2 regions of the Clostridium carnis genome follow, and region 1 is predicted to be linked to the other one. Evidence: a T-box and tRNA genes for the amino acid it is inferred to sense, from the RefSeq annotation. Region 1 holds a T-box; the other holds one or more tRNA genes.
The links. A T-box is a leader RNA that pairs with one kind of tRNA and senses whether it is charged. The one in region 1 lies ahead of gltX (glutamate--tRNA ligase), so its partner is inferred to be a tRNA-Glu.
Positions count from the first base shown of each region.

Region 1 (7,584 bases):
CTATTTATGAAAATACAATCAATAATGTAAGAGTAGTTTTAGTTAATAAAGTTAATGGCGGAAAAGCAGATGCTTTAAATATGGGTATAAATGTTAGTAGATTTCCGTTATTTATTTCATTGGATGCAGACTCTGTATTACAAAAAAATTCACTATTAAAAATAGTTGAGCCCTTTATAGAAGATGATAAAACTATTGCTGTAGGGGGAAGTATTAAGGTAGCCAATGGATTAACTATAAAAGATGGTAAAATTATAAAAGAAAGTACTCCAAAGAAGCTTATAGTATTATTTCAAATGGTTGAGTATATAAGAGTATTTATAGCCTCAAGAGTAGCTTTTAATAAATTTAATTTAAATATGATAATATCAGGGGCTTTTGGAATGTTTAATAAGTCATTAGTTATTTCTTGTGGAGGATATAACTCTAAAACTGTTGGAGAAGATATGGAACTAGTAGTAAAGATGCATACTTATTGTTTAAAAAATAAAAAGGAATATAAAATTTCATATGTTCCAGACGCTATATGTTTATCTCAAGTTCCAGAAAAATATTCAGATCTTAAAAAGCAAAGAAGAAGATGGCATATGGGATTAATTCAAAGTATTTGGAAACATAAATATATATTTTTAAATCCAAAGTATGGAGCTTTAAGCTTTATTTCATATATTTATTATCTAATATTTGAAGTAATATCACCTTTTATTGAAATTTTTGGACTTATATCAATAGGGTGTGCTTACTTTATGGGGGTTATGAATCTTAAATTTATGCTTATATATTTATTTGTATTTATATTCTACAATGTAATAGTTTCATATGTTTCATTAACCTTAAATGATTTTTTATTTGATTATTCTACACCAAGAAAAACAAGATTAACATTATATTTAGTTAGTATCATCGAGGGGATGGGCTTTAGGCAATTATGCTCTATATATAGACTAAGTGCATTTATAAACTATAAAAAGAACAGATATCAATGGGGAAAAATTACAAGAGTTAGTATGGGTGAGGATGAGAATATATATGAAAATAAAGAAGTTATCTAAAATAATACTTATTTTACTAGTAGTTTTAATAATTACAAGTCCTTTTTATATATGGTATTTTAAAAGTAGTAGTAATATTAAAGCTTTAATAATAGATAAAACAGTACCAACTAATGATTATCGTGAACATAAGAATATTATGTGGATATTAAATAATAAAAAAATAATAAATGAATATACTAATGATTCCTTTGATTTTAAGAAAGATTATTATGGCTTTTTTCCATATAAATTAAATGAAGAAGAAAAAGAAAATTTTCATATAAAAGAATTACCTAAAGAACTTGATTCAGATTTGGATTTAATTTATATATCTGACACATATGGCGTTCATAGTAGTGATTATGAGATAGATGAGTTAAATTATAAAAACTTATCATATGGAGGAATTACACTTGATGAATTAAATTCTATAGATAAAGTGAAAAAAGGAAAAACAATAATAGGAGAATTTAATATTTTTAATTCACCAACAGGTAAAGAAGAAAGAGAGAAGGCTACGGATTTATTTGGAGTAGAGTGGACAGGTTGGAGAGCTAGATATTTTAAAGATTTAAGTTTAAATGTAGGAGAAGTCCCAAGTTGGATAATAAATGCTTATGAAAATCAGTATAATGAAAAATGGGATAAAATAGGTACTGGAATTATTTATGTAAATGAAGATGGAACAGTATTTGTTTTAGAAGATAAAAAACATTTAAACTTAAATTATGTAACAGTAAATTTTACAGATAATGCAGAAAAAGAATATAAAGTTAAAAGTAATATAAAATATTATTATTGGTATGAAATAGTAAAGCCTAAAGATAAAACAGAGGTATTAGGAAATTTCAATATTGATGTTACAGATGAGGGAAAAGAAGTTTTAGAAAAATATAATTTAGATAGCGAGTACCCAGCTTTTATTAAAACTTCATCAGATTATACAACTTATTATATTGCTTGTGATGCAGCAGATAATAATAAAATAATGAAAAATTATAAAATTGAGTATTATGCTAAATTAATGAATAAACTATCATTAGATAACAGTATAAGTAATAGAAATTTTTATTGGAAATGCTTTTATCCATTTTTTAATAAAGTACTAGAAGATATTAATATGAAGTGATATTAGTTTCAATTATAAGATATGAATATTAAATAGAATCATAAAAAAATAGTATAGCAAAAAGCAATAATTTTATTATATATTGTTTACAATAATCAATAGTAAAGTTATAATGTTACTGTATTTAGGTTAATATAAAGTATAACTAAATAAAGTGGCATTGAAAGAGAAGAGTATATAATTTTTAAATTTAAGAGAGCTAGGAATGGTGGAAGCCTAGTATTTAATATTATAGAAAGAAGCTCTGGAGCTATAAGCTGAAAAACATTTATGAAGTAAGCTTATGGGTTTCTCCCCTTAAAGAGAAATGAGTGGATTAGAAAACTTATCTAATCAATTTAGGTGGTAACGCGGAAGCAGTCTTTCGTCCTAAGGTTTTAGGATGAAGGACTTTTTTTACTTTATTAGTAAAATACTTAAAAGAAGCAAAGGAAAGGAATATGAAAAAATGAGTTTAGAAAAATTAGCTGAAATTATGTTCCCTGGTATAGATAAAACACCAGAATACTACATTGAAAAGTATCCTAAAAGAGAATTAAAAGATGGTGCTGTTGTTTGTAGATATGCACCTTCACCAACTGGATTCCAACATATAGGAGGAGTTTTTGCTGCTTTAATAAATGAAAGGTTAGCAAGTCAAACAGAAGGAGTTTTCTATTTAAGAATAGAAGATACAGATCAAAAAAGAGAAGTTGCAGGAGCAATTTTAGATACTATACAAACTATGCATAATTTTGGAATGGACTTTAGTGAAGGAATGACTGGAGATGATACATCAAAAGGAAACTATGGTCCATATAGACAAAGTGAAAGAGCAGAGATATATAAGGCTTTTGCAAAAGACTTAGTTAAAAAGGGGTTAGCTTATCCATGTTTCTGTACTCCAGAAGAGTTAGCAGAGCTTAGAGAAAAACAAACAGCAGCTAAGATAACACCAGGATATTATGGTGAATTTGCTAAGTTTAGAAATTTAAGTTCAGATGAAGCTATAGAAAAAATTAACAATGGAGAAGCTTACATAGTAAGACTTAAATCACCAGGAAACTTTGAAAATAAAGTAGAATTCCATGATTTAATAAAGGGAGATATACATTTCCCAGAAAATAATCAAGATATAGTTATAATCAAGGGTGATGGACTTCCAACATATCACTTTGCACATGCTATAGATGATTCATTAATGAGAACTACTCACGTAATAAGAGGAGAAGAATGGTTATCATCACTTCCAATACATGTTCAATTATTTGAAGTATTAGGATTTGAAAAGCCAAACTATGCTCATATACCAACGATAATGAAAAATGATAATGGATCAAAGAGAAAATTATCAAAGAGAAAGGATGCAGAAGCAGCTGTTTCTTACTATAAAGAAGTTGGATATCCAATGGTTTCAGTTATTGAATATTTATTAAATATAATTAATTCAACATTTGAAGAATGGAGAGCAGAAAATCCTACTAAAGATTACCATGAATTTAATGTAGCTTTAGATAAAATGAGTAAATCAGGAGCTTTATTTGATATAGTTAAATTAAATGATGTAAGTAAAGAAGTTATATGCAAAATGAAAGCTGATGTAGTATATGATTATTATGTAGCTTGGTCAAAAGAATTTGACAAGGAAATGTATGAATTAGTTACTAAAAATGAAAGTATGTCAAAGGAAATCTTTAATATAGATAAAGAAGGTCCAAAGCCAAGAAAAGATTTTGCAAAATGGGATGAAGTTAAAGAAAAGATATTCTATTTCTTTGATGAATTATTTGATAAGGAAACAGCAGATCAAATTGAATTACCAAAGACAGTTTCATTAGACGATGCTAAAGCTATAATAAAAGCTTATAAAGAAGAATTTAACTTTAATGTAGAAAGCCAAGAAGCGTGGTTTGAAGATCTAAAACAAATAGCATTAAATCTTGGATACTGTGCAAATAGAAAAGAATATAAAGCAAATCCAGATCAATATAAAGGTATGATTTCAGATGTTGCAGGGGCTGTGAGAGCTGCTATATCACATAGAAGTAATACTCCAGATCTTTATACATTAATGCAAATAATGGGTGAAGAAAAAGTAAGAGCTAGATTTGAAAAGTTTATAAATTTATAAGATTTTAATATAAATGATAATAAAAGAGGCTGTAAAAAACTTTGTATATCTGAAATTTCTTCTTAGAAATAATTAAAGAAATTTTGATTTATATCGTGTCTTCAAGTCATTGTATATATTCACCAATTAAGGTGAATAATATACGTAGATAGAAGATTTCTTTTAAAAGAACTTTGACATTGGGAAACCTTTGTTGAAGTTTTTTTATGCTTCTTTTGAAAATGTATTAGAGAATATTATTTTTAATTAATTGATAACTAAATCCCAGTTTGCATAACTTCTAGTCCATTTAGAATGAACCCTCTCGGTAGTTAAATATAACATTTTTAATAAGCTCTCATCAGTAGGAAATATTAGTTTAGTTTTATTAACTTTTCTAAAGTGACTATTTAAATTTTCGATAACGTTAGTTGTATAAATTACCTATCTTCCCAGCCTTTTATTGCATTAGGATATTTATTAACCCACTTTTCTTTTACATCTATAAGATTTTCCATAGCTTCGCTTTCAGTTATAGCTGTATAAATAGTTTTTAAATCTGAAAAAAAGCTTTCTTATCTTTATAAGGAACACACTTCCAACTCTAGAGGGTACATTTTCGTTAATATATACTGTATATTTATATTTTTTTTAATATTATTTGGAGGAATTTAAATGGATGACTTGTTTTAAATTAAATCACCACTCATTGTAGAAATGGAATTTACAAACAATTGTAATAATCTGTGTATATTTTAATAAAGACACTATAACTCACAAAGTAAATATATTCAAATTATTCTGAATAATACAGAGATATTGTATTTAATTAAAAATAATGTCGTAAAATGTAAAACGTATTTAATATCTATATTATGAATGTTATGTTAGAATATGGATGAAAAAGTCTAATATAAAAATATTATCAATAAGGAGATGGTTAAAAATGAAAAAATTTAAAAAATCTGCAACCGGTTTATTATTAGCAGGTATATTAGTAGGTATTCCTGCTGTAGTACAAGCAGGTACTGTAGAAATTAATTATCGTTTGCCGGCATATGGATACAGGGCAACAGATTCTACAACTAAAGATGATTTTGACCCAGCTGTTGTTAATTTAACTTATTTCGGTAGAGCTGGAGGTGTAGATGCAACTGGTATGGGAGAGTTTCCAGGTTATATGTATCAACCAATAACTTGGACAGCGAATATTCACTCAGCAGATAGGTACAATTTACATTACCAAAGTTCTGATTTAGCAAACATAGCATATGCTGATTTATGTTATTTAAAAATAAAGACAGATGCTGTAACTGAGTATGAACTAGATGTTAGAGGTAAATTTGCACCTTAAAATAATAAATATTATCAATAAGGGAGATGTTTAAAAATGAAAAAATTTAAAAAGCCTTTAGCTGGTTTATTATTAGCAGGTGTATTAGTAGGTATTCCTGCTGTAGTACAAGCAGGTACTGTAGAAATTAATTATCGTTTACCTGCATATGGATACAAGGCAACAGATTCTACAACTAAAGATGATTATGACCCAGCTGTTGTTAATTTAACCTATATAGGTAGAACTGGAGGTATAGATACAACTGGCATGGGCGAATTTGGAGCAGCTGGTTCAGATACCCTTTATCAACCAATAACTTGGACAGCAAATTTTCAGTCTACCTCAATAGGATGGCTTGCTAAGAAAAACTTAAATTACCAAAGTGCATCCCTATTAAATAGAGCCTATGGAGAATTATGTTATTTAAAAATAAAGACAGATGCAGTAACTGAGTATGAAATGGATGTTAGAGGTAAATTTGCACCTTAAAATATAAATATTAATAGAAACATAATAAATTAAAATTGTGTTTATTATGTTTCTTGTTATTAGGAGGAAGAACTTTGAGTAGCTATTTTAAAATGGAATTTAAGAGAGCTCTTTTGGGTAAAAGTACATTAATTGGAATAACAATAGTTTTTTGTTGCCTTTTAACAGCTTACTTTTCTATGAATGAAATCTATCTTGATGGTATAAATACGTTTATTACAATACTATTTTATACTGATATGAGTATATTAATATATATTGCACCTATATTAGCTGTAATACCTTTTGTTAATTCATATATACTAGATAAAGAAAGTGGGATGATTCAATATATTTATATAAAAATGGATATTAAACAATATCTAAAAACAAAAATAATCGTAAATGGATTAATGGGGGGATTAGTATTTCTCATACCCGAAATAATAGCTTTAATTCATTTATTGATAGTTAGAGGAATTGATGATTTCATTATTCCAACTAACTTAGGAACATTTTCAGATATTTATATTAAGTATAAATTATTGTATGTTATTGTAATAATTTTAACACATTTTTTATATGGTATAGCTATTGCAACTTTAGGATTAGGTGTAACAGTAGTGACTAAAAATAAATATTTAGGTTTCTTAGCTCCTTTTTTATGGGCAAAAATAACAGCATCAATTTTTCCTATTTTAGGCTTAAACAGTGATTTATTTACGTTTAATATTGGGCAAATGTTCTATTTTGTAGGAGGGCCTCCAGGAGTATCAAAAACTAATATTGTTATATACTTAGCATGTATATTTGTAGTTGGATGTATTTTGGTTTATTTTTGGGGAGAGAAACGATATGAATAGACTAATCAATCTTTTATTAATTAATATACCTAAGAAAAAAACAATATACATTTTGATAATTATTAGTAGTATATATACAATTTCTAATTTCTATAATTTCTTATATTTAAATAATAACAGAGGAAATTATTATGATTATATTACGGGTACATTTGGTTCACAATTTGTAGTATCGTATTTTTTGTTTATAATATATATTATTCTAATAAGCAATATATCCATGAAAAAGGAATTTAATAAATATGTAATGTGTAGGTTTAAATCTTTAAAAGACTGGTATAATGATACTATTTTAATTATTTTAATTATCTCTATTATTTTTGTAGGATTTATTTTTATAGTTTGTACTTTAGAAAGTAGTATTACATTAGATTTTTCAAATAAATGGAGTGAATATTTTATTTCGCTGAAAAACAATGATGTAATGTTAATATATAATAAAAAAAATGTTGAATTTTTAATTGATAATGTCAAACCTATGAAATATATATTAATTAATTTAATATACATAGTTTTATATTTTTTTACTTTTGGGAATATTCTATTTAATACCACTATAATATTCAAAAAAAAGTGGATGTCTTTGACTTCAGTTCTAATAATAAATATTGTTGACATTGCCATTTCTAGAAGTGAGCTTACAATTAAGAAGTTTGGTTTTTTAG
Region 1 covers NZ_BAAHYS010000001.1:2,130,683-2,138,266, forward strand. Annotated here, with positions in the region: gene ACYQ1T_RS10240 (glycosyltransferase family 2 protein) at 1-1,052, shown strand, start outside; gene ACYQ1T_RS10245 (hypothetical protein) at 1,030-2,163, shown strand; T-box leader at 2,315-2,538, shown strand; gene gltX (glutamate--tRNA ligase) at 2,612-4,273, shown strand; partial or broken gene ACYQ1T_RS10255 (transposase) at 4,520-4,856, opposite strand; gene ACYQ1T_RS10260 (hypothetical protein) at 5,199-5,606, shown strand; gene ACYQ1T_RS10265 (hypothetical protein) at 5,643-6,077, shown strand; gene ACYQ1T_RS10270 (hypothetical protein) at 6,152-6,919, shown strand; gene ACYQ1T_RS10275 (hypothetical protein) at 6,912-7,584, shown strand, end outside.

Region 2 (7,584 bases), 750 kb from region 1:
ATAATTACTTTAGTAGGTAGTTTAGTTATACAAGCCTATACAATAGCTGCATGTATATTAGCTACAGTTGAAATAGATAATAAATCAGAAAATTTTGCAGATAATAATCCGATAATATAAATAATTAGAGTAGAAGCTTTGGATAAAGTTTCTACTCTTTTTTCAATTTAATTATGAGAATATATGAGAAGTTAAATAGATGTATTATATATATACTCTAATCTAATACTATAAATATAGAATTAGAAATGAGGTGTAAAGTAAATTATGATAACAAGAGATATGACTCTAAGCGAGGCTATAAACGAAAATCATCAAGCGCAACAAGTTTTAATGAGTTTTGGAATTGGATGTGGAGGAATTAATACTAATGAAATGATAACTCTAGAAGAGGTTTGCTTAAGACATGGTATTAATATAGAGGTAATATTGAAGCAAGTAAACTTTAACAGATATTATTAGATTATAATAAGAAAATTTATGTAAAATAATGCTATTTAGGAGTTTGACGTAAAAAAAAACTATGTATATAATTTTAATATAAGATTTAGAAAAAATAGTATAAGGATGGGTGAAAAATATGATAACTAAGGACATGACAATTGGTGAAGTTATAAGACAAAAAGAAAATGCAGCTGAAATATTAATGAGCTTTGGTATGGGATGTGTCGGATGTCCATCAGCACAAGCAGAAAGTATAGAAGAAGCAGCTGGTGTACATGGATTAAACTTAGAAGCATTACTAGAAGCATTAAATAAGTAATTAAATATAAAACTCTGTAGTAAAATTCTACAGAGTTTTTAGTTAATTTAAATTAATATTTAGCACTGTATATAGGAGGAGTTATGGGAAAGTTATATAGCAAAGAATATGAAGTACATTACTATGAAGTAGATAGTGAACTAAATTGCACAATAACTACACTAATAAATATTTTATGTGATGTTGGAACAACTCAATCAGAAATACTAGGAGGGGGAATAGAGTATTTAATTGATAGAAATATGGCATGGGTATTTTATCAATATAATATAAAAGTAAACAGGTATCCAAAGTGTGGAGAGAAGATAAAAGCTGAAACAAAGCCAATAGGATTTAAAAAATTCTATGCCTTAAGAGAATATAAAATATATGATAGTAATGGAAATATTATTGTAGAAGCAGAAGCGATATTCTTCCTAATAAATATAGAAAAAAGAAAAACTATGAGGGTTCCAAAAGAACAGTATGATATATATGGATTAGATGGGGATATGAAAGAAAGCTTTAAGATAGAAAGATTAGAAAGACTTCAAGAGCCTATGTTTGAAAAAGACTTTGAAGCAAGATATAGTGATATAGATTTTAATAGACATGTAAATAATACTAAATATATAGAATGGGCAATAGATTCATTACCAATTGATATTTTAAATAATTATAAGTTAGAAAGTATAAAAGTAACCTTTGAGAAAGAATGTATTTATGGAAGTAAAATAAATGTATTTTCATCATATAGAGAGGAAGAAGAGGGCTATTTAACTACTCTTCATAAAATAGAAAGTTCAGATGAAAAAGAGTTAACTAAATTAGTTGGTGTATGGAAGAAAATATAGAAAAGAAAAAAGGATATCTTAAATTATTTCAATAAATAGTTTAAGATATCCTTATTTTCTATTTGTCTTTAGCTATATTAGAAGAGACTGAGTATCCAGAACTCCAGGCCCACTGAAGGTTAAATCCACCACAATCACCATCTACATCAAGTATTTCACCACAAAAATATAAACCATTAACTAACTTTGATTGGAGTGTTTTAGAATCAATATCTTTTGTATTAATTCCACCAATAGTAACCTGAGCTTGATTAAAACCATTAGTGCCAATACATTTAAATTTCCATTGTTTCAATAGATTTATTAAGTTTCTTTTTTCGGTCCAGCTAATATCATAGCAAGGTGAGTGAAGATTTTTAATTCCAGCTTCTTTAAGTAAAATAGGAATGAGTTTTTTATTAACAACACCTATAAATGCATCTATTATTGATCTATGACCAAACATAGCTAAATGACATTCAATAAAATTTTCAATATCTTCAAGAGATAGTTTAGGCATCATATCAACTAATATTTCAACCGGTTTATTTTTACTTATGCATTTAGAAGCATGACCTGATAACTGAAGTATTGGTGGGCCTGAAATACCATAGTCAGTAAATAGTATTTCTCCAAACTCTCGTCTAATTGGATTATTATCAACTAGAAGTGTAGCAAAACCATCAAATTTTATACCAGATAACGCTTTAAGATGAGGATAATCTAGTTTTAATTGAACTATTCCAGGAACAGTTTCTATAACAGAATGTCCTAGAGATTTTGCTAAATTATATCCAGAACCATCTGATCCAGTTTTTATAGCAGATTTTCCTCCACAAGCTAAAATTAGTTTATTGCATGTGAATAATTTATAGTCTTCATTATCTGTGGATAACTTAAAAGTTTTCTTCTTGTGGATATCTTTAATTTTACACTCTGTGTATAAAGGTATTGATTTATCTTCTAAGGCTAATCTAAAAATATCTATAACTGAAGAAGCTTGTAGAGATTGAGGATATAATTTTCCATTTTGAAGTTCAATTATTGGAAGCCCCAATGAAAGAAAAAAGTTTTTAGTATCTTCAACAGTAAAGTTTGAAAGAGTATGAGAAAAAAATCCTGGATTTTCACTATGATAAGAAAGAAAAGGAAAAGATATAGTATTATTTGAGATATTACATCTTCCATTACCAGTAGTTAATATTTTTTTTCCTATTCTATCTGTTGCTTCTACAATTGCAACATCTATACCAAAATCTTTAGCGGCAATAGCTGCAACTAATCCAGAAGCTCCGCCACCAACTATAATTAAATCATGATGTATCATAAAAAATTTCTCCTTAATGTATATTTAAATAAATTTTATCATAGTAATATAAGTTATAAAACTATGGAATACTATTTAAATGAGGTGATTTTTGTGAAAGTTAAAATTAAAAACAAACAAAATCCTGATTTTGAAAAAGAATTTAAAGTTAGAAGAATGAATTATGATCAAGTTGTTGTTAATTATCCAAATTCAAAGGGTATAAATATATTTTTACATAAAGATATAGAATTTATAACAGAATCTGAAATAGATGAATTTTTAATTAAATACAAGGATTTCTTAAAAATAAAATTAAATAGAGGAATATCAGTATTTTTTTATAAAATATTGTTAGATAATATAGAAGAACAATTTAATGAAGAATTAAAATCATTAAACTTGCTAAAAGATAAATATAAAGTAAATAAAAGGGGAATTTGGGAGAAGGACATTATATGTGTAGTTAATGAAAAAATTCCCATAAAGGTTATTGCTAGCGGTGAAAATTTCAAAAAAAGAGGATATAATATAAATATAGAGGAAATAAAAAAAGAGGATTTTTTAGAAATTTGTTCTTTTGAAATAAAAAAAATAGAAAAAGAAATAATGGAAAAAGAGCTTGAATTATCAAGGTATGGAATGGCTATAAATGGCTTAGAATCAAGGGATTATAAGATAAAACTATTAAACTAAAAATATAGTAGAAATATATATAATTTAAATATAAAAAAAAACTTTATAAAAAGTGTTGACACTATAATAAAATTTATGTATTATAGTTAATGTGCTCGCCGGGAGAACAACCGGAGAGAGAACAAAACAAAATTAAACATGGCTCCTTGGTCAAGCGGTCAAGACACCACCCTTTCACGGTGGTAACAGGGGTTCGATTCCCCTAGGAGTCACCATTTATTTTGGGCGCATAGCTCAGCTGGGAGAGCATCTGCCTTACAAGCAGAGGGTCACAGGTTCGATCCCTGTTGTGCCCACCAAAATATAATGGCTCAGTAGCTCAGTTGGTTAGAGTGCCGGCCTGTCACGCCGGAGGTCGAGGGTTCGAGCCCCTTCTGAGTCGCCAATTTAATTTTAAATTGGTAATATATAAAAATCAAATAAACAAGCTATATGCTGGCATGGCTCAACGGTAGAGCAGCTGACTTGTAATCAGCAGGTTGTAGGTTCGATTCCTATTGCCAGCTCCATATATGGCTCCTTGGTCAAGCGGTTAAGACACCACCCTTTCACGGTGGTAACAGGGGTTCGATTCCCCTAGGAGTCACCATTTATTTTGGGCGCATAGCTCAGCTGGGAGAGCATCTGCCTTACAAGCAGAGGGTCACAGGTTCGATCCCTGTTGTGCCCACCAAAATACATGGCTCAGTAGCTCAGTTGGTTAGAGTGCCGGCCTGTCACGCCGGAGGTCGAGGGTTCGAGCCCCTTCTGAGTCGCCACTTTTAGTGGATATAACCAAAAACAATTTAATATATGGCTCCTTGGTCAAGCGGTCAAGACACCACCCTTTCACGGTGGTAACAGGGGTTCGATTCCCCTAGGAGTCACCATTTTTATTTTGGGCGCATAGCTCAGCTGGGAGAGCATCTGCCTTACAAGCAGAGGGTCACAGGTTCGATCCCTGTTGTGCCCACCAAAATATTTATGGCTCAGTAGCTCAGTTGGTTAGAGTGCCGGCCTGTCACGCCGGAGGTCGAGGGTTCGAGCCCCTTCTGAGTCGCCACTTTTATAAATGAAGTGGTTTTATAATTTTACGCTGGCATGGCTCAACGGTAGAGCAGCTGACTTGTAATCAGCAGGTTGTAGGTTCGATTCCTATTGCCAGCTCCAAAAGCTTTAGATTTATCTAAAGCTTTTTTTGTTAGTTTTAATTAGAGAATTATAAAAGGATAGGAAATTAAATTTCCCATCCTTTTATTTTATCTATTTTTTAAATTAATTTGTATTCGTATATCTTCTGCATAGAACTTATATAGTTTAAAATTACCTAACAATCTAGATGATATTCTTTCACTGTATGTTTTAGTAATACTAGGTAAGGTTAAATTTGTAGATATAATCATTTTTTTCTTTTTAAGTATTTTTTTATTTATTAAAGTAAATAATTCTGTAGCAGAAAAATCAGTAATTTGTTCAGCTGCTAAATCATCTATTATTAATAAATCACAGTTAAGAAGAATTTCTTCAAGTTCTGTATTATTATTAAATCTAATATCTCTTAAATTTTTAATAAGTTCATCGGAAGTTTTATAGATAACTAAATATCCTGAATCAAGGAGTTCTTTTGCAATACAACAGGTTAAAAATGTTTTTCCTGTTCCAGAATTACCATAAAATAATATATTATCATCAATATTATTAAAGTTTGGAATAAAGTGGCCTCGAACATACTCTAATATGTTTTCTATATTTCTTCTAGGTGTAAATTTATCTTCATCACCTAACTTACGATTAGAATATAAAGATATATCAAATGTATTAAAATTATTTCTTCTAATAGAATCTTCTAAATCGGAATCTTTATAGTACAGTTTAACTAATTTATTTTTATAGCAAGAACATTTAGTTGTTCCTATGTAGCCTTCATCTTTACATTTAGGACATCTATATTTAAGATTTAAAAAATCAGGATCTAAGTTTTTAGAAACTAATGCTTCACATTTTCTAAACCTCAAATCTGTAATTTCATCTTTTATGTTTTGAATTTCTATAGAATCTAATCCTTTTAAAATAGACATTGAGAGTTGAAGACATCTTTTTTGAATAGTTTTATCAATCTCCATTATTTCAGGATAAGTTTCTTCTATATATTTTCTCCTAATTTCTAAGTTTTTCTTTTCTTCTAGTTTAATCTTTTCATAAATATCTGCTAATTCTTTTTGGTAACCTTTAATCATCTTTATCCCATCCTAACAGTTTCTTTTCAAGAGAATCATAGTCATACTCTCTTGCCTCAAAGTTATTAAATCTTAGAGGGGGTTTAGTAGTGCTTGAAGCATTATTTCCATTATTATATGTTTTCTTATTAGAGGAAAGTTTAAAATTATTTTCCTTATTTTCAATAGCCTTAATTGTTTTTAAATTATCTTTATTCCAGCTTGATAAAATTCCATCTATATATTTAAAATCAGCTCTATTTAATCTTTGGAAACATATATCGCAAGCCTTTTTTATAATATCTAGAGAAAATCCAAATGTAGAAGTCCATTTTTCAAGCATATCTTCTTGGGGTTTCATAATATCAGTATTCCTAATACCTAAGAATTTTAATATTTCTCTATAAGTTCCCCATTTATCTTCAGTTTTTCTTATGTAATTTTGTGCATCATCAATTGTTTTGATTTGCATATCATTCCATGCAATTGCAACTCTTTCAATATAACGAGTATTACTTTTTCCTTTAGAGACACAGTATTCTATAAGTAAGAGTATTAACTCAGAAGAAAAATTAAATTCCCTTTTCCAACTTATATATGTTGTAAATTCACTAGGGGATAGAGGTCTTCCTATAAGTCTTTCTATATCTTTTAACATACCATTATTTGTTTCATCGGATAGCTCCTCTAGTAGGTTTATTTTACTTTCATCATTAGCAGATGTATCCGATAAATCTACAAATTCAATATCAAAATTCCCCATTTTGTCAATTGGAATCAATTTAAGAACGCCTTCTTCATTCCAATAATTAAGAGCATTTAATATATCTGATTCTAGTAAGTTTAAAGTATTTGCTAGAATTGAAGAATTAACTCCTATTTCTCCAGTATTATTATATTTTAACATTAATAAATATACTTTTATAAATTCACCACGAGCCTTAGGCATATATTTTTCAATAAATATATTACTTACAGGGGTAAATTTTAAAGGTTTAGATTTAAGCATAAATGTGCTCATATTGTTATCTACCTTTCTACAACTATTATTTGCAATATATTAATTATAACAAAGTGAAATATAAGGCTCAACATAACAATTAAATATATAAATGGAATATTATTCGAAAAATAGGGAAAAGTATTAAATGTGTTGCTTAAATATAGAGAATTTTGAAAGGAGAGTTTATGGTTACAAAAAGTGACTCGGTTAGTATTATTAAGAAAATAAAATCATCAATAATGTTAACAGTGTTTTTGTTTATTGTAATTGGCGGAAAAGGACTAAATGTAAAAGCCTATACCAATTACAACAGTACACAGAAATTTGAAAGTAATGTAAAAGGAAGTTACATTAACGAAAATAAGGTAGAAGTAAAATCTCAAAATGTAGAAAATAAAAATACATTTTTTCAAGGAGTATTAACAGCTTTAACAGGAAAAACTTATGTAAATGAGTTAATATTATCAGGAGAAACATTAGGTTATATTTCACAAGATTATAAAGTTAATGATGTTTTGTCTTATGTATTGAAAATATACATAGATAATGAAAATATAAATAAAGATAAAATAGTATCAGCAGATATTAAAGGAAATATAGGATCAGAATATAAAAGAATAGACGCTGGAACTATTAATAGTATAGAAGAAGTAGCACAAAAAATTTATAATGAATATAAAAAAAACAAAGATATTGTAGAAGTAACTTTAGTATTAAGGGAAAGAAGTACAGAAAAAATATTACCTACAACGTTAATTATAAATGATGAAAATTTATATACTGGAGAAACTAAGGAATATCCTGGGGCA
Region 2 covers NZ_BAAHYS010000001.1:1,376,153-1,383,736, forward strand. Annotated here, with positions in the region: gene ACYQ1T_RS06345 (hypothetical protein) at 1-120, shown strand, start outside; gene ACYQ1T_RS06350 (DUF1858 domain-containing protein) at 268-462, shown strand; gene ACYQ1T_RS06355 (DUF1858 domain-containing protein) at 581-763, shown strand; gene ACYQ1T_RS06360 (acyl-[acyl-carrier-protein] thioesterase) at 847-1,596, shown strand; gene ACYQ1T_RS06365 (BaiN/RdsA family NAD(P)/FAD-dependent oxidoreductase) at 1,655-2,902, opposite strand; gene ACYQ1T_RS06370 (hypothetical protein) at 2,996-3,577, shown strand; tRNA gene ACYQ1T_RS06375 (tRNA-Glu) at 3,718-3,792, shown strand; tRNA gene ACYQ1T_RS06380 (tRNA-Val) at 3,801-3,876, shown strand; tRNA gene ACYQ1T_RS06385 (tRNA-Asp) at 3,886-3,962, shown strand; tRNA gene ACYQ1T_RS06390 (tRNA-Thr) at 4,012-4,086, shown strand; tRNA gene ACYQ1T_RS06395 (tRNA-Glu) at 4,092-4,166, shown strand; tRNA gene ACYQ1T_RS06400 (tRNA-Val) at 4,175-4,250, shown strand; tRNA gene ACYQ1T_RS06405 (tRNA-Asp) at 4,259-4,335, shown strand; tRNA gene ACYQ1T_RS06410 (tRNA-Glu) at 4,372-4,446, shown strand; tRNA gene ACYQ1T_RS06415 (tRNA-Val) at 4,457-4,532, shown strand; tRNA gene ACYQ1T_RS06420 (tRNA-Asp) at 4,543-4,619, shown strand; tRNA gene ACYQ1T_RS06425 (tRNA-Thr) at 4,652-4,726, shown strand; gene ACYQ1T_RS06430 (ATP-binding protein) at 4,816-5,793, opposite strand; gene ACYQ1T_RS06435 (DnaD domain protein) at 5,786-6,793, opposite strand; gene ACYQ1T_RS06440 (peptidoglycan DD-metalloendopeptidase family protein) at 6,961-7,584, shown strand, end outside.
Region 2: it has a tRNA-Glu gene. The T-box ahead of gltX (glutamate--tRNA ligase) is inferred to sense a tRNA for this amino acid. The anticodon was not compared.